One region of the Faecalibacter sp. genome, then DNA from elsewhere that is predicted to be linked to it. Evidence: riboswitches for the same ligand, from Rfam matches in the RefSeq annotation. Region 1 holds a riboswitch; each other region holds the start of a gene.
The links. A riboswitch is a leader RNA that binds a small molecule or an ion and turns the genes downstream of it on or off. The one in region 1 is predicted to bind cobalamin.
Positions count from the first base shown of each region.

Region 2: linked by a shared signal. The riboswitch ahead of AC1QSP_RS10925 (TonB-dependent receptor plug domain-containing protein) and the one ahead of AC1QSP_RS05025 (DUF6580 family putative transport protein) in region 1 are both predicted to bind cobalamin.
Region 3: linked by a shared signal. The riboswitch ahead of cobT (nicotinate-nucleotide--dimethylbenzimidazole phosphoribosyltransferase) and the one ahead of AC1QSP_RS05025 (DUF6580 family putative transport protein) in region 1 are both predicted to bind cobalamin.
Region 4: linked by a shared signal. The riboswitch ahead of AC1QSP_RS10970 (acyl-CoA thioesterase) and the one ahead of AC1QSP_RS05025 (DUF6580 family putative transport protein) in region 1 are both predicted to bind cobalamin.

Region 1 is NZ_CM169987.1:1,099,616-1,107,756, reverse strand. Features, by position in the region: gene AC1QSP_RS05040 (Sau3AI family type II restriction endonuclease) at 1-572, shown strand, start outside; gene AC1QSP_RS05035 (cold-shock protein) at 2,204-2,398, opposite strand; gene AC1QSP_RS05030 (DEAD/DEAH box helicase) at 2,456-3,592, opposite strand; cobalamin riboswitch at 4,603-4,739, shown strand; gene AC1QSP_RS05025 (DUF6580 family putative transport protein) at 4,842-5,414, shown strand; gene AC1QSP_RS05020 (YncE family protein) at 5,488-6,624, opposite strand; gene AC1QSP_RS05015 (TonB-dependent receptor) at 6,621-8,141, opposite strand, start outside.
Region 2 is NZ_CM169987.1:2,323,982-2,332,122, reverse strand. Features, by position in the region: gene AC1QSP_RS10935 (DUF5686 family protein) at 1-675, opposite strand, end outside; gene AC1QSP_RS10930 (pyruvate dehydrogenase complex E1 component subunit beta) at 756-1,736, opposite strand; cobalamin riboswitch at 1,874-2,063, shown strand; gene AC1QSP_RS10925 (TonB-dependent receptor plug domain-containing protein) at 2,099-3,898, shown strand; gene AC1QSP_RS10920 (YncE family protein) at 3,903-4,958, shown strand; gene AC1QSP_RS10915 (EamA family transporter) at 4,990-5,889, opposite strand; gene AC1QSP_RS10910 (nucleoside deaminase) at 5,989-6,429, shown strand; gene AC1QSP_RS10905 (hypothetical protein) at 6,470-6,940, shown strand; gene AC1QSP_RS10900 (hypothetical protein) at 6,969-7,562, shown strand; gene AC1QSP_RS10895 (hypothetical protein) at 7,735-8,141, opposite strand, start outside.
Region 3 is NZ_CM169987.1:1,319,306-1,327,446, reverse strand. Features, by position in the region: gene AC1QSP_RS06010 (DUF389 domain-containing protein) at 103-1,383, shown strand; gene AC1QSP_RS06005 (cold-shock protein) at 1,795-2,097, shown strand; cobalamin riboswitch at 2,500-2,627, shown strand; gene cobT (nicotinate-nucleotide--dimethylbenzimidazole phosphoribosyltransferase) at 2,751-3,779, shown strand; gene AC1QSP_RS05995 (adenosylcobinamide-GDP ribazoletransferase) at 3,781-4,587, shown strand; gene cobC (alpha-ribazole phosphatase) at 4,554-5,105, shown strand; gene AC1QSP_RS05985 (hypothetical protein) at 5,244-6,179, shown strand; gene AC1QSP_RS05980 (MutS-related protein) at 6,401-7,966, shown strand; gene AC1QSP_RS05975 (hypothetical protein) at 8,010-8,141, opposite strand, start outside.
Region 4 is NZ_CM169987.1:2,339,186-2,347,326, forward strand. Features, by position in the region: gene tnaA (tryptophanase TnaA) at 1-847, opposite strand, end outside; gene AC1QSP_RS10970 (acyl-CoA thioesterase) at 973-1,380, opposite strand; adenosylcobalamin (AdoCbl) riboswitch at 1,462-1,607, opposite strand; gene AC1QSP_RS10975 (LOG family protein) at 1,702-2,853, shown strand; gene AC1QSP_RS10980 (hypothetical protein) at 2,902-3,720, opposite strand; gene AC1QSP_RS10985 (hypothetical protein) at 3,726-4,541, opposite strand; gene AC1QSP_RS10990 (hypothetical protein) at 4,551-5,405, opposite strand; gene AC1QSP_RS10995 (helix-turn-helix domain-containing protein) at 5,605-6,192, opposite strand; tRNA gene AC1QSP_RS11000 (tRNA-Met) at 6,340-6,412, shown strand; tRNA gene AC1QSP_RS11005 (tRNA-Met) at 6,421-6,493, shown strand; tRNA gene AC1QSP_RS11010 (tRNA-Met) at 6,600-6,672, shown strand; tRNA gene AC1QSP_RS11015 (tRNA-Met) at 6,681-6,753, shown strand; gene AC1QSP_RS11020 (suppressor of fused domain protein) at 6,841-7,476, shown strand; gene trxA (thioredoxin) at 7,689-8,054, shown strand; gene AC1QSP_RS11030 (amino acid permease) at 8,091-8,141, opposite strand, start outside.

The DNA.
Region 1 (8,141 bases):
TTACAGCAAGCCTTACGAATGCATTGTTAGGGATTGAATTAGATCAGAAAATTGAAGAGTTCGAAAAAGCTGAATTAATTGTAAAGACAGTTCGTTTAAATGAAAACAATTTACCCAAAGAAGATATTTCTTTTCCAACATTTAAATATACTAAATTGGTGAAAGAGGAGTGGGAGGATTCTGATTTCAAAGATATCCTTGAGCATAAATTTTTATTCATTTTTCTTAAATATAAAGGGGATGAATTATATTTTGAAAAAGCACAATTCTGGAATATGAATTATGAGCATCGCCTAGAAGCAAAAAGAGTATGGGAAAATACCAAAGAAATTATTGCCAAAGGTGATATAGTAAAAGGATTCAAAACGAATAAGAATGGAGAGGTTAGGCGTTTAACTAACTTTCCTTCTAAAAAAGATAGTGCTGTAGCTCATGTTCGCCCTCATGCACAAAATGCTAACGATACATATTTATTGCCAATTCCTGATCAATATTCAGGTTATACAGAGTACACCAAACATTGTTTTTGGCTCAATGCTAGTTTTGTAAGAGATGAAATTTATTTAAAATGATACTATTTCCTTCTTAAAATTATATCAATCCCTCCCAATCGGATTATCTTGTAGTTCAAATTGAACCATGTGATGATTGGGATTCAATCGAAGTGAATTATAAAGATTTTAAAGAATATCAGGAATTAAAAGGTTCTGCTTATGCCAAAGCGGGGACCCCTTTTGTGATAACCTTGGATCGAATATTAAAATAATTTCAGGTTAATTTCCTTTCAAAAAATATACCTTACCTCAACAGATTTGTTGAGGTTTTTTTTTATTAATCTATACTCCAAAATCATCTCGATATGACGAAATTCTATTTTAAGATGTGGAGGATGAGAAGCTGAAACCAATTCAGCTTGAAAGGGAGAGTTTGTAAATCATCGGTGCACTATTTAATTACTACCATAACAAGGTTTGATATTATTCTTTGACAGGTACAGAATGACAAGGTCTGGTCCAATAACGATTGTAATGAAGATATTACGTATTACTTAAAACGTACCACGTAAAACCTAATAAAATTGGCCTTTAGATTTGCAGTCGATATGGTTAAATTTCGTCTAATTTCTCGATACAAAAATCAAAGATTTTCACTCGAAATGACGAAATTCTATTTCTAGGTGTAGGGGATGAGAAGCTGAAACCAATTTAGCTTGACAGGGAGCGTTTGTAAATTATCGGTGTACTATTTAAGTACTACCACAAGAAGCCTAGATATTATTCTTTGACAGGTACAGAATGACAAGGTCTGGTCCAATAACGATTGTAATGAAGAAAAGAATGTATCACTTAAAACGTAGTTAATAAAAGATTGGCATTTAAAACATCCGCGTAAAGAAAATCCTTTTCTCTAAGGACAAGAATGAATTAGCGAATGATTTAATTCATTCCCTTAGAGAAAAGATTTTTAGCGATGATGTTTTACAGCCTTGACTTTTTTGTTTCGTTTTTGTGTCAAGACAAAAATGAAAAAATATCTATTTTGATTTTTTTGGTTCCTTTTTTATTCAAGTAAAAAGTGATGAATATAGAATTAACTATTTGATCTTTCGTCTAATTTCTGGATACAAAAATCAAAGATTTTCACTCGAAATGACGAAATTAATTTTCTGGATGTAGTGAATAAGAAGCTGAAACAACTTCAGCTTGACAGGAAGTGATTATTAATAAACGATTGTATTGAAGATATTACGTATTACTTAAAACGTACCACGTACAACCCAATAAAAATTGGCCTTTAGATTTGCAGTCGATATGGTTAAATTTCGTCTAATTTCTGGATACAAAAATCAAAGATTTTCACTCGAAATGACGAAATTAATTTTCTGGATGTAGTGAATAAGAAGCTGAAACAACTTCAGCTTGACAGGAAGTGATTATTAATAAACGATTGTATTGAAGATATTACGTATTACTTAAAACGTACCACGTACAACCCAATAAAAATTGGCCTTTAGATTTGCAGTCGATATGGTTAAATTTCGTCTAATTTCTCGATACAAAAATCAAAGATTTTCACTCGAAATGACGAAATTATATTTCTAGGTGTAGGGGATGAGAAGCTGAGATGAATCCAGTTATTCAAGCTTAATGTAAAAAAAATCCTCTATAAATAGAGGATTTACAAAAGCTACGAATATGAACAATTACTTTTTTAGACGAACGTTTACAGCGTTCATTCCTCTTTGCCCTTGTTCTAAATCATAAGTCACCACATCATTTTCATAGATCGAATCGATTAGCCCTGAATTATGTACGAATATGTCTTTATTGTTGTCTTCTGTTGATATAAATCCGAAACCTTTTGTTTCATCAAAGAATTTTACTGTACCTTCTTTCATTGTATTTTTTTTAATTTTATTTTTTTCTTCGTTTAATTTGTAGGTATCCCATTGTGCTTAACTCAAATGGAATGCACAACTTGTATTGGGATTAATCGGAAGTTTAAATCCAATTAATTTTTGAATATCTCTTAGTTCGCTTCTTTCATCTTTGGAACAAAAGGAAACCGCTTCACCAAAATTTCCACCACGTCCTGTTCGACCAATGCGATGCACATAGGTTTCAGGCACATTCGGCATTTCATAATTAACCACAAACGATAATTCGTCGATATCAATTCCTCTCGAGGCAATATCGGTAGCAATTAAGACTGTAATGCGGTTATTCTTAAAATCGTCTAATGCATTCTGACGTGCATTTTGCGATTTGTTTCCGTGAATAGCTGCGGTTTTAACCCCTAAATTATTTAGCGTCTTCATTAATTGATCTGCACCATGTTTTGTTCGCGTAAACACGAGCGAGCGTTTAAGTTTTTGACCTCTTAAAATTTCAATTAACAATTCTTCTTTCTTTTTATTTTCTACCATATAAACCGATTGTGTAACCGATTCTGTTGTAGATGAAATGGGAGAAACTATTATTTGTTGAGGTTGTTTTAATATCGTTTCAGCAAAACTTTTAATTTTCTGGGGCATTGTAGCCGAGAAAAACAGCGTTTGGCGATTTTTGGGAATATACTTCAGAATTTTCTTTATATCGTTAACAAATCCCATGTCTAACATGCGGTCCGCTTCATCTAATACCAAGATTTCAACTTCATTTAAATGCACATAACCTTGTTCGATCAAATCCATTAAGCGACCTGGCGTTGCAATTAAGATATCTACTCCTCGGTTCAAGGCTGTTACTTGGCCACGTTGACGAACTCCACCATAAATGGCAATGTTCGAAAGGCGTAAACTTCCTTTATATAAATTAAAATTTTCATTGATTTGTACGGCCAATTCTCGTGTTGGAGTTAATACTAAGGTACGAATGGCTTTGCTTTTTTTCGGTGTCTGTTGCATCAATTGGATAATTGGAATTGCAAATGCAGCCGTTTTTCCTGTTCCTGTTTGCGCACATCCTATGATGTCGTTGCCCTTTAAAATGGTAGGAATACTTCTTTCTTGAATTTCTGTTGGTTGGGTGTATCCAGCGGTTTCAATAGCTTTTAAAATCGGCTGAATAATGTCTAATTGGTTAAATGTCATGTAATAAATTTACCGTCAAGCGGCGTTATATCGTAGAATTGATGGATAATTTTAGTTCCATTTCAATTCTGGATGTTTTTTTTGGAATTATTTTCTCTTCAAATGGAAGGAATTAATCATCATCAAAAGATGACGATTTTTATTCGGTTTTCTGATCCAATGTTTTCAAATGGATTGAAAGAGGGTTCAATTGAACATAGGGGAGTAATACTGATAAATTTTCGAACGTACATATCTTCATTATTTTTAATTCAGATTAAAATTTTAATGAGCTGTAGAAGCGAAAACTGTAAAGTAAGATAAACTGTGCAGCAATTGCAAAAGGCAGAACCTTTAAATAATAACTTTGCAAATATAGGTTTAATAATTTAATAAATCACTAAAAAATACAATAATAAATAAGTATCTATTAAAAATTATTTATTTTTTTTATCATCTAAGCAATATGATTTTATAATTTAGAATCATAATGAAGCTTTGGGATTGATTATTGATTTAAACATTTTCATGAAAATAATTCGTCCAATTGATATTTCTAAATTGATCATTAAGAAAACGCTCGAAGGAGATTTTGTACTTATTAATCAAACGAATGATTTAAAATCTTATTTTATCATTCCTTGTATCTCTTTAAATAAAGCTCAATATAATTTCATGTTAATTCGAGAAGCTCATCCTGGGGAAGTACTACAATTTTGACATAAGTTTTATTAAAAAAATAAAATTCCCTTTTTCTTTTCATTCTCAATATATATTAATCAACCTTAATATTCAATTACAGATCTCTTTATTTCTGTAATGCTTTATAGTGTTCTTTGATCTCATTTTTGAATAATAAAGTACATCATTCATCCAACAAATCATTACATTTCTTTAAACCCATCCTACAAAGATTGCATCCAACGGGCAGAAGAAGATAATTCTTGGCGTTATCGTTTCATTAATCCGACTGAAAAGGAAGTTTTACAAGAAATAAATGAAACTTAAATTATTTTTAGAGGTCAACGCTATAAAAATATTTCATATTTTTACGCTATTCGTTTGATGTAAAATACATCCGTAGGGAATCGTGTGAAATTCACGAACTGTCGCGCAACTGTAAATAGATGATAAATCTAAAGTCAGATACCTATTACGAATCATAACTATATTTCCGCGGAATGAACTATGGTAAGATCTTTCTTTCTATCGATTGATTTTATACAATTTTCAGACTGCTGTTTAATAATTAAAACCAAAAAATTATAAAATGAAAACAGCAAAAATTAATGTAAAACAAATTTTAGTCCTAGCACTTATTCTAATGGTAGCTTCAACGCGACTAATGACATTTTTACCCAACTTTTCTCCTTTAACTGCAATTTGCTTATTTGGTGCAGCTTATTTTGCAAAAAAGTGGCAAGCCTTTATTATTCCATTAGCATGTGTATGGATCAGTGATGTGTTAGTCAATAATTATATTTATGGAGAATACTTCGAATCATTTACGTGGTTTTACCAAGGATTTTATTGGCAATATGCAGCATACTTAATCATTGCTTTACTTGGAATTTTAGGGCTTAAAAAAGTTACGCCTTTACGTGTTATGGGGATGGGATTAGGAAGTACAATTTTCTTCTTTTTATTTTCAAACTTTGGAGTTTGGATTTCATCAGGCATGTATGCAAAAACTTTCGAAGGATTAATTCAATGTTATGTAGCCGGAATCCCTTTTATTAAAGGAACTTTAATTGGAGATTTAGGATTTTCAGCATTGTTATTTGGAACATTTGCACTAGCACAAAAACAAATTCCAGATTTAAACGTCAATTCATTAAAATAAAAAAACGCTCTACTTAGTAGAGCGTTTTTAGTTTCTGTTATTATTCTAACCACAGTATAAATGACAGATTTTTTTATTGATATACAAATGCAAGATGAGCAGGAATATTTCCTCCTGTTGTTTTCCATTTTAAAGTTCCATCTTTTGCAAAACAATAGATATAACCATCCGATACATAATTTGCAGCATCAGTTATAAAAATATCACCGTTAAATTGGTTCACAGCTATACCGTAAGGAGTCTCTATTTGATCCACTATGGGATTATTAATTAAACGATCACTTACTTGTTGCTCTGTTCTAACATTAATGATCCCATACGTCTTTTCATAACTGAATGTTTCGTAGCTGAATTCATTCGAGTAGTAATACAAATAATCTCCGACTATAGTAAAGTTGGATACGGGGATATTAAATGTTTTTTTGATTTGATGTGTTCTCGAATCAATCACATATAGATTAGAAGCTACATCATAGTAATTTCCACGTGTTGTCACATACAAATCTCCATCACTATCTTTTTTAATTCGATGCAGATTAACTTCCACATCTATTTTTTGTGTTTCTGTAAAGGTATTTAAATCAACCACTGATACAGTACGATCATAGTCAGGATAACGATATCCTCCTGAATTTGCAACGTATAAATTTTGACCTACAATTTCCAGTTCATCCGGTTGATAACCGACGGTCACTTCTCGACTAATCGCAAAGTTTATCGTATCAAATTCTACAACTTTACCTAAGGGTGCGCTTGGATCAGTCGCTATCGGTCCAGCATAAGAAGTAGCATAACCTTTTCCATCTTTAAAGGTTAAGTATCGACCATTTTCTAATGGTATCGTAGCAATATGACGAGCTGTCTTCACATCCATTACTTCAATAAAATTCGAGGCATTAATCACAGAATACAACTTGCCTCCATAAATTTTAATATCGTTTCCTACATCACCCAAAGAACGTACTATTTCAGGATTCGCAGTACTATAAATATTACGACTATACGTTCCCGTTGTTAAGTCCATAAAATCAATCGAAGCTTTGTTCGATCCCATATTCCCTTCATTCAACAGGTAAAATCCTGTAATGGCTGTAGGCTCTGGCTGTCCAATAACTTCTTGATCATTTCCTACAATACGATCATCATCATTACAACTGAATGTGGCAAATGAAAGCCCCATCAATAAACTAAGACGAATAAATTTTCTCATAAATATGCACTAATAATTAATTTAAATTGACGACCTGGCATTGGATAATTTAAAACGATATCATAATATTTATTCATAATATTATTGATCTCGAAAGATCCATTTAAGCGGATGTTTTTTAATTCAAATGATTTCTGAATCGATAAATCGTGCGTAAACCAAGGTTTGATATAATTGTATTTGTTGTTATTTTGATTAGCATCATAACGTTCTCCTACATATAGAAAACTATAATTAAATCCCCATGTCCTATAAGTGGAATTCATTACAAATGAGCCACTATGTACAGGGACATAAGGTATTTGATCCTTATAATAACTTCGGTTAGGTGAAGTATAATCTTGGGCTTGTTGATAAGTATAGTTGAGCGTTGTTTTTAATACTAATTTTCCGACATCAAACGCACCTTGTAATTTAACATCTGCTCCTTTGATTTGAACTTTTCCAAGATTCATCATCATCCATCGGAACATACTTCCATTAGGTGCAGCTATAATTTTATCTTCAACTTCATTATAATAAGCATCTACCTTAGCGTTCAAATAATGCAATCGGCCTAATTTCTTCCACGTATAATCTAATCCCAAATTATACTGATTGGTATATTCTGGTTTTAAATTCGAATACCCGATGTTAGTGTAATACAAATCATTGAACGTTGGCATTCGAAATACTCGTTTATAAAAAGCATTGATATAGAATTCTTTGGTATTCAATGGTTGATAACTTCCTATGATCGTTGGTGTCCATACGGTTTTATCTGGCGCACTGGTATTCATTTCCACTTGTTCTCGCACAAATGATCCCAATATACTTCCTTGTAATTTCAAGTGTTTAAATTGATAAGTAGTAGCTAACGCTACTAATTGCGTATAACGTTGTGGATAAGAAAAGTTTTTTAATGTCGCATCCAATTGATTGTATTGAAAATCATAAGCTACATTCATATCCCAATTGGATTGGATTTTATAGTAATGAGCCGACGAAAAATAAAATTCTTGTTGGGTATATTTATTTTGTGTTTTTATGGATGAAACAGTATCAACATAATGCGTAAAGTCGTGCGCATATTTTAGATTGATTCGCGATTCAAATTTTCCCCATTTTTTTTGGATACTTCCTTGTGCAAAATAATTTTTATCCGTTAAAGTTTGTCCTTTTGCACCAAATCCATTCCGAATAATGGCAGCGGGTATACCACGATCAGACAAATAACTATAGCCTTTTACATTCCAATTTAAAGTTCCGTGCTGACCATAAAATCCAACTTCAAATCTTTTAGCCTCTATTTGCCCATCTTTACGAATAGCAGTTGTATCATGCGCTATACTGTTATCTGCATTTCGTTTTATTACACGAAATTTATATTCTCCATCACTTTTTACATATTCTGTACTGATTGATGTAGAAATTTTATCACTGATTTTATATTCAAATCGTGCTGATGGATTAATCAATTGGATAGATCCAGTCTTGTAACGTACTGTTAAATTGTAATTCTTTGATTCAAAAACTGG
Region 2 (8,141 bases), 1.2 Mb from region 1:
CTCTAAACTTTTGGGTTGATTGATTCCCTCTACTTTATAAATGGATTCATTTAAAAATGCGGGTAAATAAGTTTTACCATTCACCGATGAAGTGTCTACTTTTTCGAAAACAAATTCAAAACCCTTAAAGATTTTGCGTTTCATAAAAGCAGAATCAATGTTGCTCAAATCAAATTGCAACTTTTCGTATTCATTATACGAATACTGTGGAATTTTCTTTAGACCATTGGTCTTACGCCTTGCCCATACTTCTCGAAGTATAGCATAAGCAGGATTTTCTTTTTTCTTAACCCTTTGCTTTTTCTTACCTGTAACAGTTGCAGTACCTAACGCAATTCCATCCCCTGAATCATCAATAAAGTCACTAGGATCTTCTGCTTCCAATTCTAATTCAGCTAAAAAATTAAAGTCAATCTTTTCTACAATTTCATAATCATATCTCTGATAACCAGATTTTGTGATCACTAATTTATTCGTATTACCTGTGGATTCCACGTAAAAAGATCCATCCGAATTTGTTGTTGTCCCTACTTTTAGTTCAGGTAAACGAACGTCAGCATAGGCCACTGGCTTTCCCGTTGTGGCTTCTAAGACTTTTCCTTGGATTTTTACTTGGGCATAAATGAAATATGCACCGAATAAGAGTAGTATAGAAAAATAGTTTTTGGTTGACATTTTTGTTAAATCGAGTTAAAAAAATAAAGCCTAGCAAAATACATGCTAGACTTAATTTATAATGATGTTAATAATTCATATTACGACTTGTACATCACAGCTTTAACCGCGTCTACCACTTCTTTCGCTTGTGGGAACCATTCTTGGAATAAGTTTGGTGCGTATGGAGCTGATGTATCTTTCGTTGTGATACGTTTGATCGGAGCATCTAAATAATCAAATGCTTTTTGTTGAACCATATACGTAATTTCAGTTGAAACAGAAGCAAAAGGCCAAGCTTCTTCTAAAATCACTAAACGATTTGTTTTCTTAACAGATGCAATGATTGTATCATAATCCATTGGACGTACTGTACGGATATCAATGACTTCAGCTTCAATTCCTTCTTTAGCTAACTCTTCTGCAGCTAATAAAGCTTGCTTCATAATTTTACCAAAAGAAACGATTGTAACATCTTTCCCTTCACGTTTGATATCTGCTTTTCCAATTGGAATTAAATATTCCTCTTCTGGAATTTCCATTTTATCACCGTACATCTGCTCTGATTCCATAAAAATAACAGGATCATTGTCGCGGATTGCTGATTTTAATAATCCTTTTGCGTCGTATGGATTAGAAGGGACAACAACTTTAAGTCCTGGTACATTTGCATACCAATTCTCAAATGCTTGTGAGTGAGTTGCTCCTAATTGTCCTGCTGAGGCTGTAGGTCCACGGAAAACAATTGGACAATTCCACTGTCCACCAGACATTTGGTATATTTTTGCTGCGTTATTTACGATTTGGTCGATTGCAACTAATGAGAAGTTAAATGTCATAAACTCTACAATAGGACGACATCCTGTTAATGTAGAACCCACTGCAATTCCTGTAAATCCAGATTCAGCAATAGGAGTATCAATAACACGTTTCGGTCCGAATTCATCTAACATTCCTTTTGAAGCTTTATAGGCACCATTGTATTCAGCAACCTCTTCCCCCATTAAGTAGACAGATTCATCGCGACGCATTTCTTCACTCATTGCTTCAGCGATTACTTCTCTAAAAGTTTTTATAGCCATTGTGATTTGATTTCGTTACTTTATTTTTTTCCTAAAGCAAATGTAATAAAAAAGTTAGGAAATATTAATTTATATCTCAAATAGCGGGTTAAAGAAATAATTTAGGCCTTAAATCTTTGAAAATTTAAAAAATCGTTTAGTTTTGTAAATGCAATGGTGCTCAGAAAATTGAGTTAAAAGGGAATTTGGTTCAAATCCAAAACTGTCCCCGCAACTGTACGTTTCAAAACTATTCTTTTTATACTTCACGCCACTGTTTTTAGATAAATGGGAAGGCTTAAAAGAATTGAAACAAGTCAGGAAACCTGCCATTCGTTAACCCTAAATTTTAAACACTTTCGGGGAGAAAGGTGTCAAAACATATGAAAAAATATTTCATTTTATTGGTTTTAGCTGCGACCGTTGCTTTTGGTCAAAGTGATTCGATCCATTTACAAGAAGTCGTTCTCACGGATCCTTTTTTATCGCATCACTACAAAAGCCAATCGCAAATCAAATTAAACGATAGCATCTTAAAGAAGAACAATGCCTCATTGAGCCAATTGTTGCAATTTGAATCCCCCGTCTATTTCAAAGAAAACGGTGTTGGAATGGTTTCTTCACCTTCTTTCCGAGGCACTTCCGCATCACAAACGGCGGTTATCTGGAACGGAATTAATATTAACTCTTCCATTAATGGACAAACTGATTTTTCTCCAATTAATGCTAAATCCTATGATGCTATCATTGTGAAACCTGGCGGTGGAAGTATCGCCTATGGTACAGGAGCAATCGGTGGAAGTATTCATTTAATGGATCAGATGAAGTGGGATAACCAACTTTCTCAATCCTTAGATTTAAATTACGGGAGTTTTGATTCGTATCAAGGAAATTATCAACTGCATTATGCCAAAGATAATTTTACTTCAACTGTCGGATATGCTCGTTTTCAATCGGATAATGATTATAAAATTAATAATCACCTGAAAAAAAATCGAAACGGAAAATATTACTTTAATACGATCGATGCCCATGCTGGAATTAGATTAAACGATCATCAATTGCGTTTGTATTCCCAATTCAATTTTGGATCACGAGAATTCAGCTTAACGGATCAGTTTGAAACGCCCACAATGTATAGCAATCAAGATTATCGCATCATGGGCCAATGGTTAATGAAAAGCAACCGTTGGAATTCCGATTTAAAATTAGCGTATACACACGAATCCAATCAATTTTATCCGAATCGAAACAGTACAACCACACAAGATTTAGAAGTCAACAATTGGATTGCAAAATATTATTTGAATTATAACTTCTCGCATAAACAGTCGTTGAGTTTAATTGCTGAAAACACGTATTCTAAAGGTTTAGGAACAAACATTTCGACATCTGATCGTAATATGTTTGGATTAGGATTACTTTACAAGTATGAACTTTCTGATCAACTGCATTATGAAGCAAGTATTCGACAAGACTTCTCATCAGTCTATGATGTTCCGTTTACTTATGCATTAGGCATCAATTATAAGCCGGTCGATCGGTACCAAATCCGTTTAAACGTTTCGAACAATTATCGCATTCCAACATTCAATGATTTATTTTGGGAAACTGGTGGTAACGAAGCATTAAAAGCCGAAAAAGCATTTCAGTTGGAATTAGGAAATGATTGGAAAGCAAAAAATTTGAACATCCAAACCAATATCTATTACAATGATATAAAAGACATGATTCAATGGATTCCAAACAATCAATCGTCGTATTGGACTCCTGTTAATCACAATCATGTGAAAACCTATGGCGCTGAAATCATCGCTGATTATCAATGGAATCAATTGTCATTTCGAGGACTCTATTCTTATACGGAATCAAAGAATCAATTGACAGATAAAACTTTAATGTATGTTCCAAAGCATCAGTTTCATATCAATGCGAATTACCAATGGAAAAAATGGAACATCTATATGCAAAATCGTTGGATCGATCAAGTGTATACCCAAACTGACAATCAAAAAACCATTCCAAGTTATTGGACTTCAAACGTCGGTTTAGGGTATGCATTTAATTCCATTTTCCGAACACAATTTACAGTAAACAATATTTTCGATCATGCATATCAGAGTATTGAAAACCGTTATATGCCTGGAATCAACTATCAATTCGCAATAAACATCAAACTATAATAAAATGAAAAATTTCAAATTTCTACTTTACGCCTTCATCGCTACTACAATTACATTACAATCGTGTACTTCGGATGATGATACACCAACAACAGCACAAACAGGGGATTATCATGAGGGAATCTTTGTCTTAAACGAAGGTGCTATGGGAAGCAATAATGCTGAAGTCACATTTTTTAAAAATGGAACAGCAACACAAAATATTTTTAGAACAGTAAATCCTTCTCAAACTTTAGGAAATGTTGCGACGAGCATGCATTTTGATGATGATAAAGGATATATTGTCGTAAACCTTTCCAACAAAATTGAAGTGGTGGATGAAAACACTTTTCGTTCAGTAGGTACCATTGCATCAAATTTAAATAATCCCCGATATATCGCTTCAGATGACCAAAATATCTATGTAACAAACTGGGGAGATGCCTCTAACCCAAATGATGATTTCATCGCTGTTTTCCGTAAAGCAGACTTAGGATTCGTTAAAAAAATTGAGGTTATTGAAGGTCCAGATCAAATCTTAGTAGAGAACAATCAATTGGTTATTGCCCATTCGGGAGGTTGGAGCAACGGAAATTCTGTTTCTATTTATAACTTAAATTCTAATACTTTAAACAATGTAGTGGTGGGTGATGTTCCATCTGCACTTGTTGAAGAAGATGGGTTCGTATATGTATTATGTTCAGGAGTGACGTGGGGTGGAGATGCCTCTCCAGGAAAATTAGTTCAATTGAATTTAGCAACTCATTCAGTCGCTAAAACATTAAACTTTTCAGAAGGTCAAAATCCACGTTTCTTAGCCGAAGAAAATGATCAATTGTACTATACTTTAAATGGTGCAGTGTACAAATTGTCTACGCAAGCGACTACATTACCTACAACACCTTTATTCAATTCTAACGCAACGTACATCTATTCATTTGAAATCATCAACAATGCCATTTATATTGGTGATGCTAAAGATTTCGCCTCAAATGGAGAAGTACAATACTACAGCTTAGTTGGGAATCGTTTAGGAAGTTTTTCTACAGGTATTGGACCTAATTTTATCACAAAAAATTAATCCTTTTTATCATATACCAAAAATCCGAAGCTTATGCTTCGGATTTTTTTATGGTATTTAATATTGTTTGAGCATTGAAGACCAAAATAGCAATCAAAACCAATGCATATCCTAAAATCTGAATACTTGTAATCGGTTCTTTGTAATAAGTGATGGCTAAAATAAAATTCATGATCGGATTCAAATAAATTAAGATTCCTACCGTCGAAGAATTAATTCCTTTTAACGCAAAGTTATTTAAGAACATCGGAATAACTGTAAATAGAAATACAATGGCAAAAATGCATTGATAAAATATTGGCTCCGTCGGAATGGATCCTGCAAATAAGAATACCATCGGTAACATCAGTACAGCTACAATAGACAATTGTGTCATTAATAAATTAAAACTGTCAAATCGATTCAAGCTGCGTTGAATAATCAAATAACTTGCAAAAGTCACCGCAACAAATAAACTAAATAACAAATCCGTAAAATGTCCAAACGAAAGAATTGTACATGCTATCCCACTAATTAATACAGCCAACCACTTAATTTTTGAGAGCTTTTCCTTTAGTATCACAAAAGCCAATACGGTAGTTACGATGGGACATACCAAATAAGACAAGGATGCGGCTTGTACACTGACATGATTCATAACGATAATAAAAACCAACCAATTCGACATCAGAACAATTGAACCACCTACAATCAATGCCGATAATTTCTGCTGCTCCTTTTTTGACAACGAGCGAAACAATTGCCAATCTGAACGCATTTTATGGCGACGAAAAATCACATTAATTCCGATTAAAACCAATACACTTAAAAAAAGACGATAAAACAATATGTCCAATGACTGATAATGTGCAATGGGTTTTAAACCAAAACTAAAAAATCCCCACAAAAAGTAAGCGGTTACAGCAGAAAAGATGTATTTTGATTGATTCATAAAGGTGCTTTAGTATAATTTACGCACAAAAGTAAAGGATTATCTGTTGCCGATTTCAGATAAATAAGAAGATGATTACCTTTGTTGAAAATTTAACACATGGCAGATTTATTTTCGGACGAGTACTTTATGAGAATAGCATTAAATGAAGCGGTAAATGCATACGAACGCGATGAAATTCCAGTTGGTGCTGTCATCGTAAGCAACAACAAAATCATTGCAAAAGCTCATAATCTAACCGAAACTTTAACCGATGTAACGGCCCATGCCGAAATGCAAGCCATTACTTCTGCAGCCAATTATTTGGGCGGAAAATACCTGCAAAATTGTACATTGTATGTGACTTTAGAACCTTGTGTAATGTGTGGAGGTGCTTTGTATTGGAGCCAAATTTCGAAAGTAGTGTATGGAGCATCGGATCCTAAACGTGGATTTAAAGCCAAAATTGGTGAATTACACCCCAAAACAGAAATTATTTCTGGCGTGATGGAAGATGAATGTGGTGAAATTATGAAAGCTTTTTTTCAGCGTAAACGATAATTGGCAAGAATTTCGTACCAACATTTAAAAAAACAAAATTATGATACGCTATTGTTTACTTCTTATTCTTGTTTTCTTTTGGAATTGTACCCCAGATACCAAAACAAATGACGGTTTTATTAATGAAACGGCACCGTCATTAATGGATACTGTTCCTGCAAAACACAATTATGACAGCTTAGTGGTAAAGAACAAAGATATCTTACCCTTTTCTCCTACTGTAAAAAAGATTACGGCTCTTGCAGAGAAAAAAGAAGGTGAAAAATTTACACTGTATTTTGATGTAACCACGCAAACCAAAGCATTTGTAAAAATTATCACTGAAGATGAGTTGGCTAATATTCGTTTAAATCAAGTCATTACACCTGATCAAGAATCGGACGGTCCTTTTGGAAAAGAAGCTGAATTTCCTTTATATCAAGGGGGAACCTATCAATTAGTATTTGCAGAAAGTTTAATGCAAGGGAATCCATTTCAAGGAAAATTTAAAGTCGAAATTGAGTTAAAATAATTACTTTTACGCATCAATTTTACCATAAATGAAGGTTCAACCATTTTTCATCTTATCTCTTATCGTATGGTCACTATTATCTAGTTGTGAGCAAAATGCTACACCAAAAATTTATCCTTCTAAAAAAGGAGTAGATTCTGCATATGCTGACTTATTGAAAATAAAAAAAGTAGAAGAAAAAGTACGAGATGATCAAGCGAAAACAAAAACGCAAGTCGCTAAGGTAAAACCTCAACCTAAAAAAACAGTAGCTCCATTGCCTACTGTGGATAAAATTGTGCCTTTCAGTCAAGATAATACGCGTGATACGTTAAAAATCACATATGCAAAGGCTAAACAAACAGTCATCAAAAAACCAGGTCAAACCAATACGTTTGTCTTTAATTCGGATACTGCGAAAAAGGTTGCAATTAAACTTTCAGCAGCCGATACGTTAGCCAATATTCGAATCAATCACATCAAAGGACCTGTTGATTCGATAAAGGGTGGTCCTTTCGGAAAAACCTTAATTTTTGATTTACCGGCTAAAGGAAATTACAATTTCTCTGTTTCTGAAAAGCCGACGATTAAAACACCTTACCAAGGGGAATATCAAGTGGAGTTACAATTGCTTTGGAAGTAGAGTTAATTTGATAATTTGATAACTAACTAATTTGTGAAATTGTCAAGCTAAACTTGTTTCTGCTTCTCATCCAATTATAATGTGATCCTAAAACGAGTACAGGATGATGGCTATGTTCTAACGAATATTGTCAAGCTAAACTTGTTTCTGCTTCGCATGCTACATTACTAATCTATCTGTAATACAATCGATAATTAATCGCGTGATTTTTTAAAGGACTTTGTTCCAACAATTGTTCATTAGCTCCATAAAATAAAGTTGAAGCTGATTTCGTTTCCACCAAATCGAAATACCCATTTCCTTCTGGACAAAACGGATTATCGTAATGGGTTTCGTAACCAATGATGAAGTTTTGAGCTTGTTTAGGATTTATCTTTAATCGTACAGGAAAGATATATTTACCTGCATAATCTTTATCCACTTCAAACCATTTTTCATCAATCAGACTGATCTTAGAATCTTTATTTTCAAGAATTATCGGTTTGAAATAATAGTATTCGTTGCAATAATTTTTCTTCTTGATTTTGGATTCAAATAGAATTTCAATTGCTATTATTTCAATTACATCTTCATCAGGTA
Region 3 (8,141 bases), 220 kb from region 1:
CGCAAGATATAACATTTAAAATATCTATAATAATATCAAGATATTTTACTAGATTAGAATATGATAATTTAAGACTTAACCTAAACTTAAAAATAATCGATAATGAAAATCTATAATCTATTCAATTTACATACAGGCGAAGAGAATAAAGATAAAGTACGTGAGGATGTAATTAAGAATATATCCTTTAAAGGTGCCAACCTTTGGATTTTGGCTTGTGCAATTTTGATTGCTTCGATAGGACTTAATGTCAATTCTACGGCAGTTATTATTGGAGCCATGTTAATCTCTCCTTTAATGGGACCCATTGTAGGATCGGGTTTTTCGTTGGCAACTTATGATTTTAATTTGTTGAAACGTTCCGTTAAAAATCTATTGATAGCCACCGTGGTTGGATTTATAGTTTCCGCACTTTATTTTTATATCAGTCCTTTCAAAGATGTACAATCCGAATTATTAGCGCGTACTTCTCCAACAATTTATGATGTACTGATTGCATTTTTTGGAGGAATTGTTGGAGCAGTTTCTATTACCAGAGAAGATAAAGGAAATCCTATACCGGGTGTTGCGATAGCCACAGCGCTTATGCCTCCACTTTGTACAGCAGGATTTGGTTTCGCTACAATGAATTTTAAATTCGTTGCAGGAGCATTATACTTATACAGTATCAATTGTTTTTTTATTGGGATTTCAACATTTTTAGTCTTAAAATATTTAAAATATCAACCCGTTAAAACTCAAAATGAAGCATTTGATAAAAAAGTTCGGATTGCTATTACAGTTTTGGTTTCATTATTGGTCATTCCAAGTTTTTATTTGGCTTTTAATCTTTTAGAAGAAAAGAAATTTACGCAAAATGTAGAACGTTTTATTCAAAATGAATTTGCCGATAAAGGTTATACTCTGATTTATAAAAAAACTAATTTTAATCAATCCCCTAAAAAGATTGAATTAGCGTTCTTATCCAAAAAATTTGATTCCATAGAAATTAAAAATCTTAATGAACGATTAAAAAATTATCAAATCAACGGAACTCAATTGGATATTCGCCAAAATTCATCTGATTTGAAAGATGAAATATTAAAAGAATTACAAACAAATAATTCATTAGATGCCGAAAAAGATGTTCGTATCAAACAATTGATCAAACAATTGGAGGATCAAAAAGTAGGGGATTATAAAACGGTGGAAGAAGTAAAAATATTATTTCCTACGATTCAGTCCATTTCTTTTGGAAAGACCACGCAGTATATAACAAAAGATTCCATAAAAGATCATTTGGTCGTAGTGTATTCATCCAATGCATCCATTGATGATAAAAAATTAAAGGATTGGTTACAATCAAAATTTGAACGTGATAGTTTATTTTTAATTAAAAATTAGATCAATTTTATTGAAGAAATGGATATATCCTTCTTCTTAAATCATTGGAATGATTAAAATATTTTAATTGGATTTTATCTTAAGTGTGATTTTATATTTTATTAAAATTTTAATATTTCAAATGTTATAATTTTAATAAAATCGAAATATTTAAACTAATTTCTTATAAAGTTGTTATTTATCCAATTATTCATTGTATATTTGTACCAATATCAGAGTTTAGATATTATAGTTATAAACTTAATTGTTTACATACATTTTTTATATGTTTTGACTGCGGTCATACACTTCTTAAAACAATTGTATTTTTCCATTAAATTATTACCTAAAGTATTTTCAATTTTATTGAATTTTAATTCTCCAATATTACGTGCTATTATCACACGCTAAACGATAATAAATCCGGGGGAATTGAAGGAGAAGTACTCATTTTATTTTAATCGTCTAGTTCCTTTAGATATTTCGGTGAAACAATTCGAATATTCTCCCATTTATCATGTAGAAATACAAAAAATTACAATTATGCAAGAAGGAACAGTAAAGTTTTTTAATGAAACAAAAGGATTTGGTTTCATTACAGTAGAATCAACAGGAAAAGAAGTATTTGTTCATACTTCAAATTTAATCGATAGTATCAGAGAAAATGATAGAGTATCTTTTAACGTAGAAGAAGGTCAAAAAGGACCTATGGCTACACGTGTTAAAAGAATCTAATATCCATATATATCTTCTAGATTTAGAAAATAGTTTTCGTACTATAATCTTTATATGAAGGTAAAATATTTTTATTATTCATTAAGAAATCGAGCTGTTTCAATTCATTTGAAATGGCTCTTTTTTTTGTCCATTTTTTCTTTCATCGGATTAATCAAATTTACGTTGTTTAAATATTCATCCATTTAATCTTTTAATGGAAAAAATCAAGGGTATACGATTAAGTGTAAACCCTTGAATAACTAGTAAAATTGAATGATATAATAATACTAAAAATGATTTATATAATTGATATTTAATTATTTATCAAAATATATTCCACTTCAAAAAAATTGATATCAACGAGATGTTATATTGATAAACGTTTTATTTTTAGTTTTTTCCTCTATTTCAGAAATATCAATTACATTTACATTAGAGTATATTACAACGATGTAAATAGGGAATCGTGTGAAATTCACGAACTGTCGCGCAACTGTAAGTAGGTTTAATCTACAAGTCAGGATACCTATGCTTTACTATAATTCCGCGGGATGATTTATGGTGATCCACTTCAAGTTGTTGAGGTGAATTTCTTTCATGCATTTCAATCGTAACAAAATAATGTTACTGGAATTTTAGGTTAACACTGAAATCATTAAAACGATAAAATAATGCAAGCTGAAACACAAAAAGAAATCACTTTCGACCAATCTTTACAGAGCAAAATCGATCTTAAAACAAAACCATTAGGGGCTTTAGGAATGTTAGAAGAACTGGCCTTTAAAATAGGTAAAATTCAACAATCGTTAGAACCCGAATTAAAGAATCCTCACATTTTATTATTTGCAGCAGATCATGGAGTTGCAAAAGCAGGAGTAAGTGCTTATCCACCTGAAGTCACTTTTCAAATGGTAATGAATATTTTACAGGGTGGAGCAGCGGTGACCGTTTTTGGAAAACAAAATGGTTTAACCATTAAAACCATTGATGCGGGAGTTAATTATGATTTTGGTAACATTAAAGGATTAATTGATGCTAAAGTTGGATATGGAACCAAAAACTTTATAATTGATCAAGCAATGACAAGAGAGCAATTAAATCAATGTTTAACATTATCTGCTCAAATTGTACAAGAAGTAAAATTAACAGGTTGTAATGTAATTGGTTTTGGAGAAATGGGAATTGGTAACACTTCCTCTGCTTCGATGATTATGCATCAATCTACGGGTATAGACTTGGACGAATGTATTGGGCGTGGAACAGGATTAGATGATGAACAATTAGAACGTAAAAAAGCGTTGTTGCAACAAGCGAATGATTATCATGGAGTATTATCAGATCCAATGGAAATTTTACAAACCTATGGAGGTTTTGAGGTGGCCCAAATATGTGGGGCAATGATCGAAGCATACAAACAAAAAATGATACTAATGGTAGATGGATTTATCGCAACCAGTGCATTTTTAGTCGCTTATGCAATGCATCCTGAGATAATAGATTACGCTGTATTCTGTCATAACAGTAATGAAATTGGTCATCAAAAAATGTTAGCTCATTTGGGTGTTCAACCCATATTACAACTCAACATGAGAGTTGGAGAAGGAACCGGTTGTGCCTTAGCTTATCCCATGTTAGAAAATGCTGTTGCATTTCTAAATAAAATGGCAAGTTTTGATAGTGCAGGAGTATCAAACAAATAAAATGAAACATCAATTTCAATTATTTCTAATCGCCATTATGTTCTATACTCGAATTCCTATACGAGTGAATGTAGCGTATACGGATGAAAAACTAAATGCTTCGACACGTTACTTTCCATTGATAGGTTATGTAGTAGGGGCGATTTCATTTATAGGATTTTATTTGACTCAATTTATTCTTCCTATAGAATTAGCCATACTTGCATCTTTTATTGTAGGGATACTAACTACAGGTGCTTTTCATGAAGACGGTTTGGCAGACTTTTTTGATGGATTTGGAGGGGGATGGACAACAGAGAAAATCCTTGATATCATGAAGGATTCTCGTGTGGGGACCTACGGAATGGTTGCATCCCTTGTTCAACTGGCTATTAAATTTTATACGTTGTTTTATTTAGTAAATATGATGCTTCCGTTCGGTATGCATTGGATTTTTTTACTATTTATCATTTATCACAGTTTAGCACGATTTACGGCTATTCAACTTTGTTTTTTATTGGATTATATTCGATTGGATGAAACCAGTAAAGCAAAACCTATAGCTAAAAAACAATCATGGAAAGAAATTTTAGGAGTATACATTTTTGGTTTATTTCCTGTGAGCATTTTGATACTCCAATTTCCTCTTTTTTTAGGGGTGTTTATTCCAATTATGTTTTTGATTTTTTATTTCAAATCCTATCTGAAACAATGGATTGGTGGTTATACGGGTGATTGTTTAGGTGCAGTTGAACAAATTGCGGAAGGAGTTATATTGCTAACCATACTTGCCTTATGGAAATATATATCATTCGACATACTTCCGTAGCAGTTCCAAAAGGAACTTGTTATGGTCAATATGATGTGGATTTAGCTGATACATTTTTGGATGAAGTTATAGATTATCAACAAAAATTACCTCAAAGTTTTGATGCGGTCTATAGTAGTCCGTTAAAACGTTGTATGGCTTTAGCAGAGCAAATCGCTAATAATGTTATTATGGATGAACGATTGCAAGAAATGAATTTTGGTAATTGGGAAATGAAACATTGGAATGATATTCCTAAAGAAGAATCCATTAACTGGTCTCAAAATTTTGATGTAATTTCTCCACCTCATGGAGAAACGTATCAAGAGGTGTATGATCGTGTATTTGATTTCTATCGTTCATTGAAGGCAAATCTTAGCCATGATAAAGTTTTAATTGTAACGCATGCGGGGATTATACGCTGCTTCTGGGCTATAATTTTAGAATTAAAGCTAAAAAATGCGTTTAAAATTCCAATCCATTTTGGTGAAGTGCTGGTGATCGATTCAACGTATGATTTAATTCTACAAAAATCTTAACGCGCAAATCAGTTACAATTTAAATGATTTGTGAACGAAGGTTAAGAATGTTATATACTATAAAATGAAAGGATAATCACGGTTCAGATTTATGAATCGTGTTTCTTTTTTCAGTGGAATTGAGACTATCTTTACACCATGAAAAAAGTACTTTTCATTATTTTATGTGTGCTCGAAATTTTATGGATTTCTACGGTTTCGTTTGAGTTTTTCTTACGTGCAATCCCGAATGATTTTACTCGAAAACTACATTCTTTTGAAAAGGTAAAAGATGAAGTTGAAATTTTGATATTGGGAAGTTCTCATACGTATGTGGGGCTGAATCCAATATTTTTCGATCAAAAGACGTTCAATTTAGCTTATTCGTCTCAATCCATCGATTTAGATGCTAAAATATGGGATAGAGTAAAATCTCAACTCCCGCGCCTTAAAACCATCATTATACCAATTTCTTATTTTAGTTATGGTTATGCATTAGAAGATGGAAATTCTGCCCATAAAATTAAAAACTACAATATTTATTATTCAATTTATTCGCATACGTTTCAAGTTGAAAACCAATTGGAAATTTTAAATCAATCCATTCAGCGCAATGGGCAACGTTTGAATCGAGCATCTAAAAATACAGAAGCTTTTGTTTTTGTCGATCACAATGGTTTTAATGACCGGAGAATTCCTAAAAAAGAGATCGATTGGGAAAAAAGTGCGGCTCATGCCGTACAGAATCATACCCAAAATTTGAAGGATGATAAAATCAAAACTAGAATTCGGATGCATGTAAATCTTTTGGAAGAAATGATGCAATGGAGTGCTAAGCGAGGGATTAAAATCATATTGATTTCTACTCCGGTAACTCATTTTTATTATTCGCGAATAAATCCCCAACAATTGGATCATTGGAGAAGAACCACCTTAGACTTAAGTACAAAATATAAACATGTAGAATGGTTAAATTATTTCGAAAATGATTCTATTTTTACAACTCAAGATTTTCAAGATGCAGATCACCTCAATAAAAACGGTGCAGCGAAATTATCACTTCTCGTAAATCAATTCATTAATCAAAGCAACTAATTATAATAATGGAACAATATTCCAACTTACAATCTCAATTTCAAACCGACTTAAGCTTACTTAAAAATCGAAAAAGTATATTGAGTAATCTTCGTTTATTATTTTTTGTACTTTTTGCAGTAGCGTTTTATTTCTATGTTTCAAAAGATAATTTGTCAATTTTATTGGTTTCGTTCGCTTTATTTTTTGTGTTTATGGTATTCGTGGTGAAATCCACGAATGTGGGAAAAAAAATCACGTATTTAGAGGACGCTTTACATGCTTTGGATGTTATTTTTAAAGATGATCAGCCCAATTTATTTCATCATTTTGATGGAGAATTTTTTAACAATGTATACAACAAAGATTTAGATATCATTGAAGGGCAATCCTTGTTTAATCGCATCAATAAAACTCAGTCGGCTATAGGAAGTTTTCGTTTAAAGCATTTTTTGTCGCATGTGTTATTGAATAAAAATCAAATTCTTCTTCGTCAAAAAGCATTTTCAGAACTGAAAGAGAAAAGATCATTTATCGTTGCGTTTTTAACATTATCCAAACGTGCAGGAATTCAACAACGTGAAATATTTGGTGCCATTCAACGTCAATTTTTAGGGAAAAATATTCAACTTATTCCAATCATTTTCACGTTTATTCATAGTGTATTTTTCATTTATTTAGCTACAATTGGTTTTGATAAAAAAGCTGTTTTTTTCTGGATTGTAATTTCGATTCCAATTGGCTTTATCACTAATTTATTGTTTAAAAATAAAGTGAATCAAGCCCTTTCTTACGCTTTTGTTACAGCTGATCAATTACAAAATTTGATTGATTTATTTGCACTTGTGGAAAAAGAATCTTTTCAAGAGGAATTGAATCAAACGGCACAAAAACAATTAATTTCAGATTCGGATAAAGCATCAGATCAATTGAGAAAGGTTCGTTCCTCTCTAGAAAGTTTAGAAGCGGTAGGTTTTCCAATTATCGGATTTTTATTGAATAATTTTTTATTGTGGAGGTTGTTTTTTACAGTTCAAATCGAAAAACGAATAGAGAATGTAGCTGTAAATAATGTCCAATGGATTGATGGGATTTCTAATTTGGAAGCTTACATCTCATTCGCCATTTTCAATGATAAATTTTCATCTTTCACTACACCAATGGTATCGGATCATGTTTTTGATCTTCAATTGCGACAGGCGTTTCATCCTCTATTGAATGAAGAAATCGCTGTGAAAAATAGTTTCAAAAGTCAACGAAAAAATAATATTGCGATAATTACAGGAGCCAATATGGCCGGTAAAAGTACGTTTTTGCGTACCGTTGGTACCAATTTGGTGTTAGCAATGAATGGAGCGAATGTCAGTGCAGAGGAGATGGTATTTTATCCGATGGATATTTTTACAAGTATCCGTACAGTGGATAATCTATCGTCAGGAGATTCGTATTTCAAAAATGAAATCAATAAATTGAAAATATTAATTGATCGTTTGGATCAAAATTTACCACAATATATTATTCTGGATGAGATTTTAAAAGGAACAAATTCCCAAGATAAATTGATTGGTTCACAAAAATTTTTAGAAAAATTAATGCAACATCCAACCAATTTGTTGTGTTTTATCGCAACACATGATTTAGAATTAACGAAGATGGAAGAAGAACATCCTAATCATATTGTGAACTACTGTTTTGAGCTAAAAAATGTAGATGAACATTATTATTCGGATTATCAATTACGAAAAGGTACAACTCAAGTGATGAACGCGATTTATTTAATGAAAGAATTTAAAATCATCGATGCATAATATCAAAAAGACCTTCTTAGAAGGTCTTTTTTTTAAAAATTATTTATTTTTCCCAGATGGCAATAACTTCATTATTTCGGTAAACAGTTGCTTTTTGTAAACCTCGATAAAAAGGTCCTTTATCGATAATAATTTGCAAAGGTAAATGGCTGATTTGTTTACGAATTTCCTCATT
Region 4 (8,141 bases), 1.2 Mb from region 1:
CAAAATTACCACATACTTTATATAGCTCTTCGTTGTTTAGTGCAATAAATCCACCAATATTAACTAATCCATCTTTTTTTGAAGACATGGTCATCCCTTCACCTAAAGCAAAAACGGTTTTGCAAATTTCTTTAATGCTTGCGTTTTTGAATTCTTCCTCTCTTTCTTTAATAAAATATGCATTTTCAGCAAAACGTGCAGAATCGAAGAAGATCGGAATTCCGTATTTGTCGGACAAGGCCTTAACTTTTCTGATATTATCAACAGAAACTGGTTGACCACCAGATGAGTTACAAGTAATCGTGATTAAAGTAAAAGGGATATTTTCTTTTCCATATTTCTTATAAACTTCTTCAAGTTTATGAAGATCGATATTTCCTTTGAACGGATGAATTAATTCACTATCAAACGCTTCATCAATTGTACAATCGATAGCATGGGCTTTTCTAAATTCAATATGTCCTTTTGTTGTATCAAAATGTGAATTTCCAGGAATAACATTTCCTTCTTTGACTAAGGCAGAAAATAATACGTTTTCTGCAGCACGTCCTTGATGTGTTGGTAACACATATTCATATCCAGTGATCTGATTTACCGTAGATTTTAATTTTTGAAACGATTGCGATCCAGCATAGCTTTCATCACCTGTCATCATTGCTCCCCATTGTTTATCAGACATTGCTCCTGTTCCGGAGTCAGTTAATAAATCAATAAAGACTTTTTGACTTTCAAGATTAAATAAGTTATAATCTTTTTCTTTGATCCATGCTTCACGCTCTTCACGTGTCGAAGGATAGATTTCTTCCACCATTTTTATTCGAAATGGTTCAGCGAAAGGTAGTTCCATCATTTTTTTGTTTGCTTTTGAATGTTAAATTTATAAAAGCTAAACGAGAAAAATGACTAAAAATTGGAGTAAAATAAAAAATCCTTAACGCTATAAGGTTAAGGACTTTATTTTTTTCTGATTAATTAGTCAATTACGGGAACTGGTCTTTTATTTTCGTTGATGGCAACTAAAGTAAATGTACCTGTAATGGCTTTATCACGACCATCTCTGTACATACTTTCAATAAAAACATCAATCTGTACATCTAAACTTGTACGACCTACACGTACTACTTTCCCTACGAATTCGACTAATGTACCTGCAGGAATTGAATGTTTAAAATCAATTTTATCACTACTTACCGTTACAATAGGCTTACGACAAAAACGCGTTGCTGTCATAAAAGCGATTTCATCCATTAAATACATTACTGCACCACCAAACATTGTTTTATGGTGATTTGTATCTCCAGGAAAAACAGCTTTAAAAACACGTGTTTCAGATTCAATAATTCGTTGTTCAATTAACTCCTCTCTTGTTTTACTTTCCATTTCTTTAATCATATCTACACACTACTTCTATTAAAATGTATATGTGATAATGTTTTTGTGGTGATTGAGAATAAAATCTCATTTGAATAGAGCTTCAATCCGCGAAAGCATTATCCATTAGGCCCATCAATTGGTAATCTGACTTTTCATGCGATCATGAATTACAGTTGCGCGACAGTTCGTGATTTTCACACGATTCCCCAATTGTTGAGTCCGAGCATTTTGCAAAGATAGAGAGATTCGTGTAAAGGAATGTTTTAATTAACGTATTATTTTATTGCATAATTCTTGTACCTTCAACATCAACTGATTTAAAAAACGATGAAAATAAAATTGATTAAAAATTTAATCCATAATGATAGAGAGTGGAACGACTTTATTTCGAGCTCGAATAACTTAACCAATAAAGTTATTCAAGATGTCAATTTCTGTACAAAAAATGTAGATTGGGAGAATTTAATATTAGACAATACTTCCTTTTTAGGATGTACCTTTCGCAAAGATGAAGCTATTCCATTAATTGAAAGAGGCGCATTTGTTTATCCTAAATTTAAGGATTTGCCTTATAATCCGTATCGAGGGAAATTATATTCATGGCAAGAATTAATGGAAGGATATTCAAAAGATCATGACAATAGTATAGATATTAATATTTATAAACATTTTATAAAACATAAATACAATCCACCCGTTTCAGAAGCCTTAGCTCAACGGCTACACGATCATTCCATTGATGATGCATTAAGAAGAATCCTAGAATATGATGACTTAGGCATGACGAAGAAAAAAGTCGTGGGATTTATGGGAGGTCATTCTACAAGAAGAGGAATACAATTTTATACCGAAACAGCAATTGCAGCACAATTAGCCACTCAAAAAGGGTATTATGTAGTAACTGGTGGTGGTCCTGGAATAATGGAAGCTGCTAATTTGGGTGCATATATGGGGAATTATTCTAAACAAGAATTATTTGATGCGATATCGATCTTAAAGGATTTAGATTTTGATAATATAGAAAATCCTGATTATTTAGCGAAAAATTTTCAAGAAAGATCGTTAGAAGTTTTAGCGAAATATCCGAATGGAGCAGAAAGTTTAGCTATTCCGACTTGGTTTTATGGGCATGAGCCGTCTAATTTATTTGCCACTTATATTGCAAAATATTTTTCGAATAGTATTCGTGAAGACATATTGCTTACCATTAGTTTATATGGATTAGTCTTTGCACCAGGTAGTGCAGGAACAACACAAGAAATTTTTCAAGAAGCTGCTCAGAATCATTATGGTACCTCGGGATATTATAGCCCTATGGTATTTTTAGGGAAGAAAAGATATGTAGAAGATACTTCGATTTATTCTGTTTTACATCAATTAGCTCAAGGTAGAGTGTATAAGGATTTACTCTTTTTGACAGATAGTGCTGAATTAACAATTGATTTTATTGAAAAACATCCACCAATACGTGTATCATAAATTAAAAAAGCGAACGCATGCGTTCGCTTTTTTCCTAACATAACTTAACTAAGGTGTCTGATATTGTTCAACAATAAACGTTGACTTAATATTAGCGGGGGTTAATAAACTTTGAGTTGTTGAGTTAAAAGTATTAGTTCCATCTGCTGTAACAGCATTTTTTCCTATTCTTAAATATTCAGTACTAGCAACATTTCTTCCCCTACAAGCAACAGCAATATCATATGAAGTACCTACGGCAAATGGTTGATTATTTCCATCTCGATCAATAACTCCAGAAACAGTTATAATTTTAAATGAATTACGATCTCCAATGATTACTTCTGGTCTTATGACCTTTAATTTATAACTGTTATTTCCTTCAGACGATTTTTTAACAAAAAAACCACAGGTATAACTTACAATATTATTATTTGTTGATCCAGTTCGAGTGTATTTTAGTACCATAGTTTGAAATTGAGCACTAATACTATTTGTAGGTGTATCAAATGTGAATGATGTTTTTAAATCTGGCATTAAAACCCAACTTTTACCACTTGTATTAAGAGCATCATTTAAGTTATCAGGTGTAGTTTGACTAACATCATTGATTAATAAACCATTCGTAGATTCCAAAATCATTTTATCTTTAATCATGATAGAACCTGTAAAATCAACAGGTTGTGGTAAATGATCCCATCCTGGATATCCATTATTTAGAATTTTATAATAGGTATTCTCAGCTCCGGTAGGATTCGGAGAGATTAATTGACCTCTAATCAATAAACTCTCAACATCTAATAAGGCTTGAGGATCTTCAACTCCAATACCTACTTGTCCGTATAATTTAGGAAAAGTTAAAAGCATTAATATATATAGATATTTCATAGGAATTAATTTAGAGGTTCAAATACATTGATTTTTAAAAATGTCTTAGCAGTAAAATTATTGATGTTAGAGTCTAATGCTCCACCAATTGTAAGGCCGCCAGAATAATTTCCGAAACTATTTCTTCTCATACAACCAATTTTGACATCATAGTTTTTACTAGGATTAAAGGTGAAGTTTCCTTCTGATTTTATTTCAGTAGATAAAGTGAAATTAAAGAAAGGAGAAGAATTCGAACCTAAATTACCTGTAATTATGCGTACACCTTTTAACTTATAATCTCCAAAAGTTGTTGAGTTAGTTGTAGATTCAGCTACGAATATACCGCAAGCAAAATTTACCCCAGACCTAGCATTATCATCGCTTCCACTAATTTGAGCGACACTTTCCATAGTAATAAAAACTTTAGAGTTTACACTACTCACTTTAAAAGTTGTATCTTGATTATTTTTCGGTAATTCTTTCCAATTATTATTCATTATTTGGTCGTAACTGTATGAATAATTAGAATTTGATACTGCCTGATTAGAGCTTATGGATAAAGTAGTATAATTATTTAAAGATTTTGAGAATAATAGAAAATTTAAATTAGGAATAGATGTATTGTCAATTGGAATTACTTTCCAAGAAGGATCAACAGAAGGACCATTCGAGCTATAAATCATACCCGGTAAAGCACTTTCAAGATTAATTTCTTCAACTTTTACGTCTCCCTGTACTGTTAATGAATAGGCAGGATCTGGATCATTTGTTCCAAACCCAACTTGGGCAAAAGTATTTACAGTAAATAAACTGATAAGTATATAGATAAATGTTTTCATGGAATAAGATTATAATTGATATAAAATATCTAATTTCACAATAGGACGATCCGAGAATTGAGATATGTGATCATGTTCAGGTTGACCAATACGTAATTCCATATTATTTACGCTTTGATTCATTTTCTTACATGCTACAAAAAAGTTATACTCTCCAATTGGAAAATCTTTAATGGTATATAAAAGATTAAAGTTCGTATGCTGAGTCGTTTGATTAGTGATCCAATTCACTTGTCCCACACGATATGCTCTTAATTTAGCTGTACTATCATTGGAACCATGGGCTTTAGAAAATAATCCACAAGCATACTGTGCATTACTCGAATTATTTATAGTGGTGGAGGTATTTGTATTTCGAAGTTGAACTCCAGTTTCAATATGAATATTAATATTATTCTTGCTTTTTAAAATATTGAAATTCTTATAAGTTCCATTTTCTTTAAATTCAGCAATTTTTTTCCATCCGTTACTAAATGTTTCTGCATTAATATCAGCATTGACATAAGAATTTATATCACTTGATGTAAATACTGCACCAGTAGTACTTGTCGTAGTATAGGTGTTCTCGATGTAATACATTCCCTCTTCAATTAAGGAAACTGGAGGGTTTACCCATTGTGGCTGTAATTGTCCATTTACGGATTTCATTTGTAAAACTTGACCGTTTTGACCATTTCCAATAGATTGATGAGGTTCATTCGTCGTTTTAAAAATGCCACGAACATTAAGTTTTCCATCCACGTGAAGTGCCGCACCAGGTTCTGGTACGAAATTTGGATCCATAGAAATCCCGACTTGTGCATTGAGATTGTTAAATAAGAATAATGCGGGTAGCATTAAAAATTTTAGATAAATTTTTACCATAGTGTTATAGATTAAGTTATGTGTTAGTTTTGCTAAGTTAGTAAGCTTTATGCTGAGGATTTAATTGTATTCTGTTCGTATTCAGTAAAATGGATAGATATAAATACTAAAAAGCTTTATTTTAAAGAATTTATAAACTGATAAATTCTTTTGGCTGAATTATCCGAAATCAAGAAAATTTCCCTAATTTTTAAAGTTTTTAAGTGGCTAGCTCTTTTAAATCGGCTATGTATTTTGATGGTGTTAACCCAATATTTAATTTAAAGAAATGGGCAAATTTGCTGTGAGAAGAAAATCCAGCTTCTTCAGCTAATGCACTAATTTTATATTGATGAAGTTTAGGGTTTTCATCCAGTTGATTGATAATATATTGAACTCTTAATAAATTGATATAATTATTGAAATCTCGATCACTATGTAATTTTATAATATGTGATAAGTATTTCGTATTTGTTCCAAGTTGATGAGCAACTTTTGTAAGGGTTAAGTTTTTTTCTAAAAAACCTTTTGATTCTTCAAATTGAATTAATTTTTTGAATAGTTCATTCTTTTTTTCTTTAGAAATTTTTAATTCATAAGAAGATGAAATTTCTTTTTTTGTTGCCATAGGAATAATAGATTCGGTATGACTTAAATGAATTTCTGAATTTTTTTTGCGAAGAATAAGATAAATTAACGTACCAAATATGGCAATTAACATTAATGTATTGAATAAATTCAATACAACAGGAGATAAATTTCCGTATAAGAAAATTGCTCCTATTTTAAATAGGGCTATTGTCTTCATTGTTTAAGTGTTTAAGTTATGTTTAGTTAGGATTGTAAAAATAGAGATTAAACGTAAAATCGGAAATACCTATAATTGGGTATTTTTTTATTTTAATGGAAATAGTTTGCAGATTAATAAATCCTTAATATATTTGCAGTCCAATATCGCGAGATGGAGCAGTAGGTAGCTCGTCGGGCTCATAACCCGAAGGTCACAGGTTCGAGTCCTGTTCTCGCTACTAATTATCGCGAGGTGGAGCAGTAGGTAGCTCGTCGGGCTCATAACCCGAAGGTCATCGGTTCGAGTCCGGTCCTCGCTACTAGTAAGAGAGTTTCAATTTTTTTGAAACTCTCTATTTTTTTATAAAAAAATAAAATATTTAATTTGTTTGTGTAAATATATTATGTATATTTGCAGTCCAATATCGCGAGATGGAGCAGTAGGTAGCTCGTCGGGCTCATAACCCGAAGGTCACAGGTTCGAGTCCTGTTCTCGCTACTAATTATCGCGAGGTGGAGCAGTAGGTAGCTCGTCGGGCTCATAACCCGAAGGTCATCGGTTCGAGTCCGGTCCTCGCTACTAGCAAGAGAGTTTCAATTTTTTTGAAACTCTCTTTTTTTATTCAATAATTTCTCTTTTTTAATTGGTTAGAAGTATTTTTGTATTATGAATTTAGAAGAATACAAAAAACAATATAAACAAGATCAAGCGGTCGGCGCATTAGCAATCGAAGAACGTTTAAAACTTGTGTATGGAGATTTAGAACCTCGTTTTTATTCTCCTCAGACTATGTCTTTTCAAGGAGGTGAAGATCCGATAGATGGTGTCGCAGTGTATGATGTGAATGGATATCATCATTTGATTTCTTATGGAATGTCACATTTATATTATAACGAGCAAGCGGTTGGAGAAGAATTTAGTAAATGGGGATTCGAATTAACTTTTCGTGTAAAGCCATTTGATGGTGACGAGGGGCAAGATCCATTTTGGGTCATTCAATTGATGAATAATCTTGCTCGTTTTGTAGAAGAAACTAAAGTCTGGTTTAATGAATATCAATTTTTACCGCTTGGAGGTCCTATCCGCTCGGATGCGGAAACCGATATTGTAGGAATTGCTTTTGTGAAAGATGTTGATTTGGATGAAATGGAAACACCTCACGGAAAAGTGATCTTTTTACAAATGGTGGGATTAAATGCGGAGCAATTAAAACGTTTAGAAAATAATTCAACAACTGAAGAGGTTAAAGCATTATTGAATGACATTCAGTCGTCTAACCCAAAATTTATTTGCGAATTATAACATTTTGTTATTATTTAAATTGTAAAATGTTAATTATAAGCTAATTATCAATATTATATTAGTCTTTGGAATCTATTTTGTTATATAAGTAGATAATTATTGCTCAGTAGTTAGAGTTAATAATTTTTCATAGGTTTAGGTTGGTAATTAAGTGAAAACTTAATGGAAGCACTCCTTGCGAGTGCTTTTTTTATACATTCGTATAAAGAACAATGATGAATTTTATAAAAAATATTTTCTCTAAAAAAGGAACCCAAGAAATACAGAAAGAAGAAACTATGACATTTGAAGAAATAATTGCATCAGAAAAGCCTGTTCTAATTGATTTTTTTGCGACTTGGTGTGGACCTTGTCAAATGATGGGACCTATTTTGCAACAAGTAAAACAAGAGTTAGGGGATGATGTGAAGATACTAAAAGTAGATGTGGATAAATATCAATCGCTATCCGCACGTTATCAAGTTCAAGGTGTGCCTACATTTGCGATTTTTAAAAAAGGACAATTGCTGTGGAAGCAAAGTGGAGCAAGACCAAAAGAAGAATTAGTTCAGATTCTGAATCAGTATATTGATAAATAAAAAAATCCATCTCAAGAGAGATGGATTTTTTTGATGTTATTGTTTGGCTTTATTTCGTTTGACCAATTGATAAGCGATATATAAGAA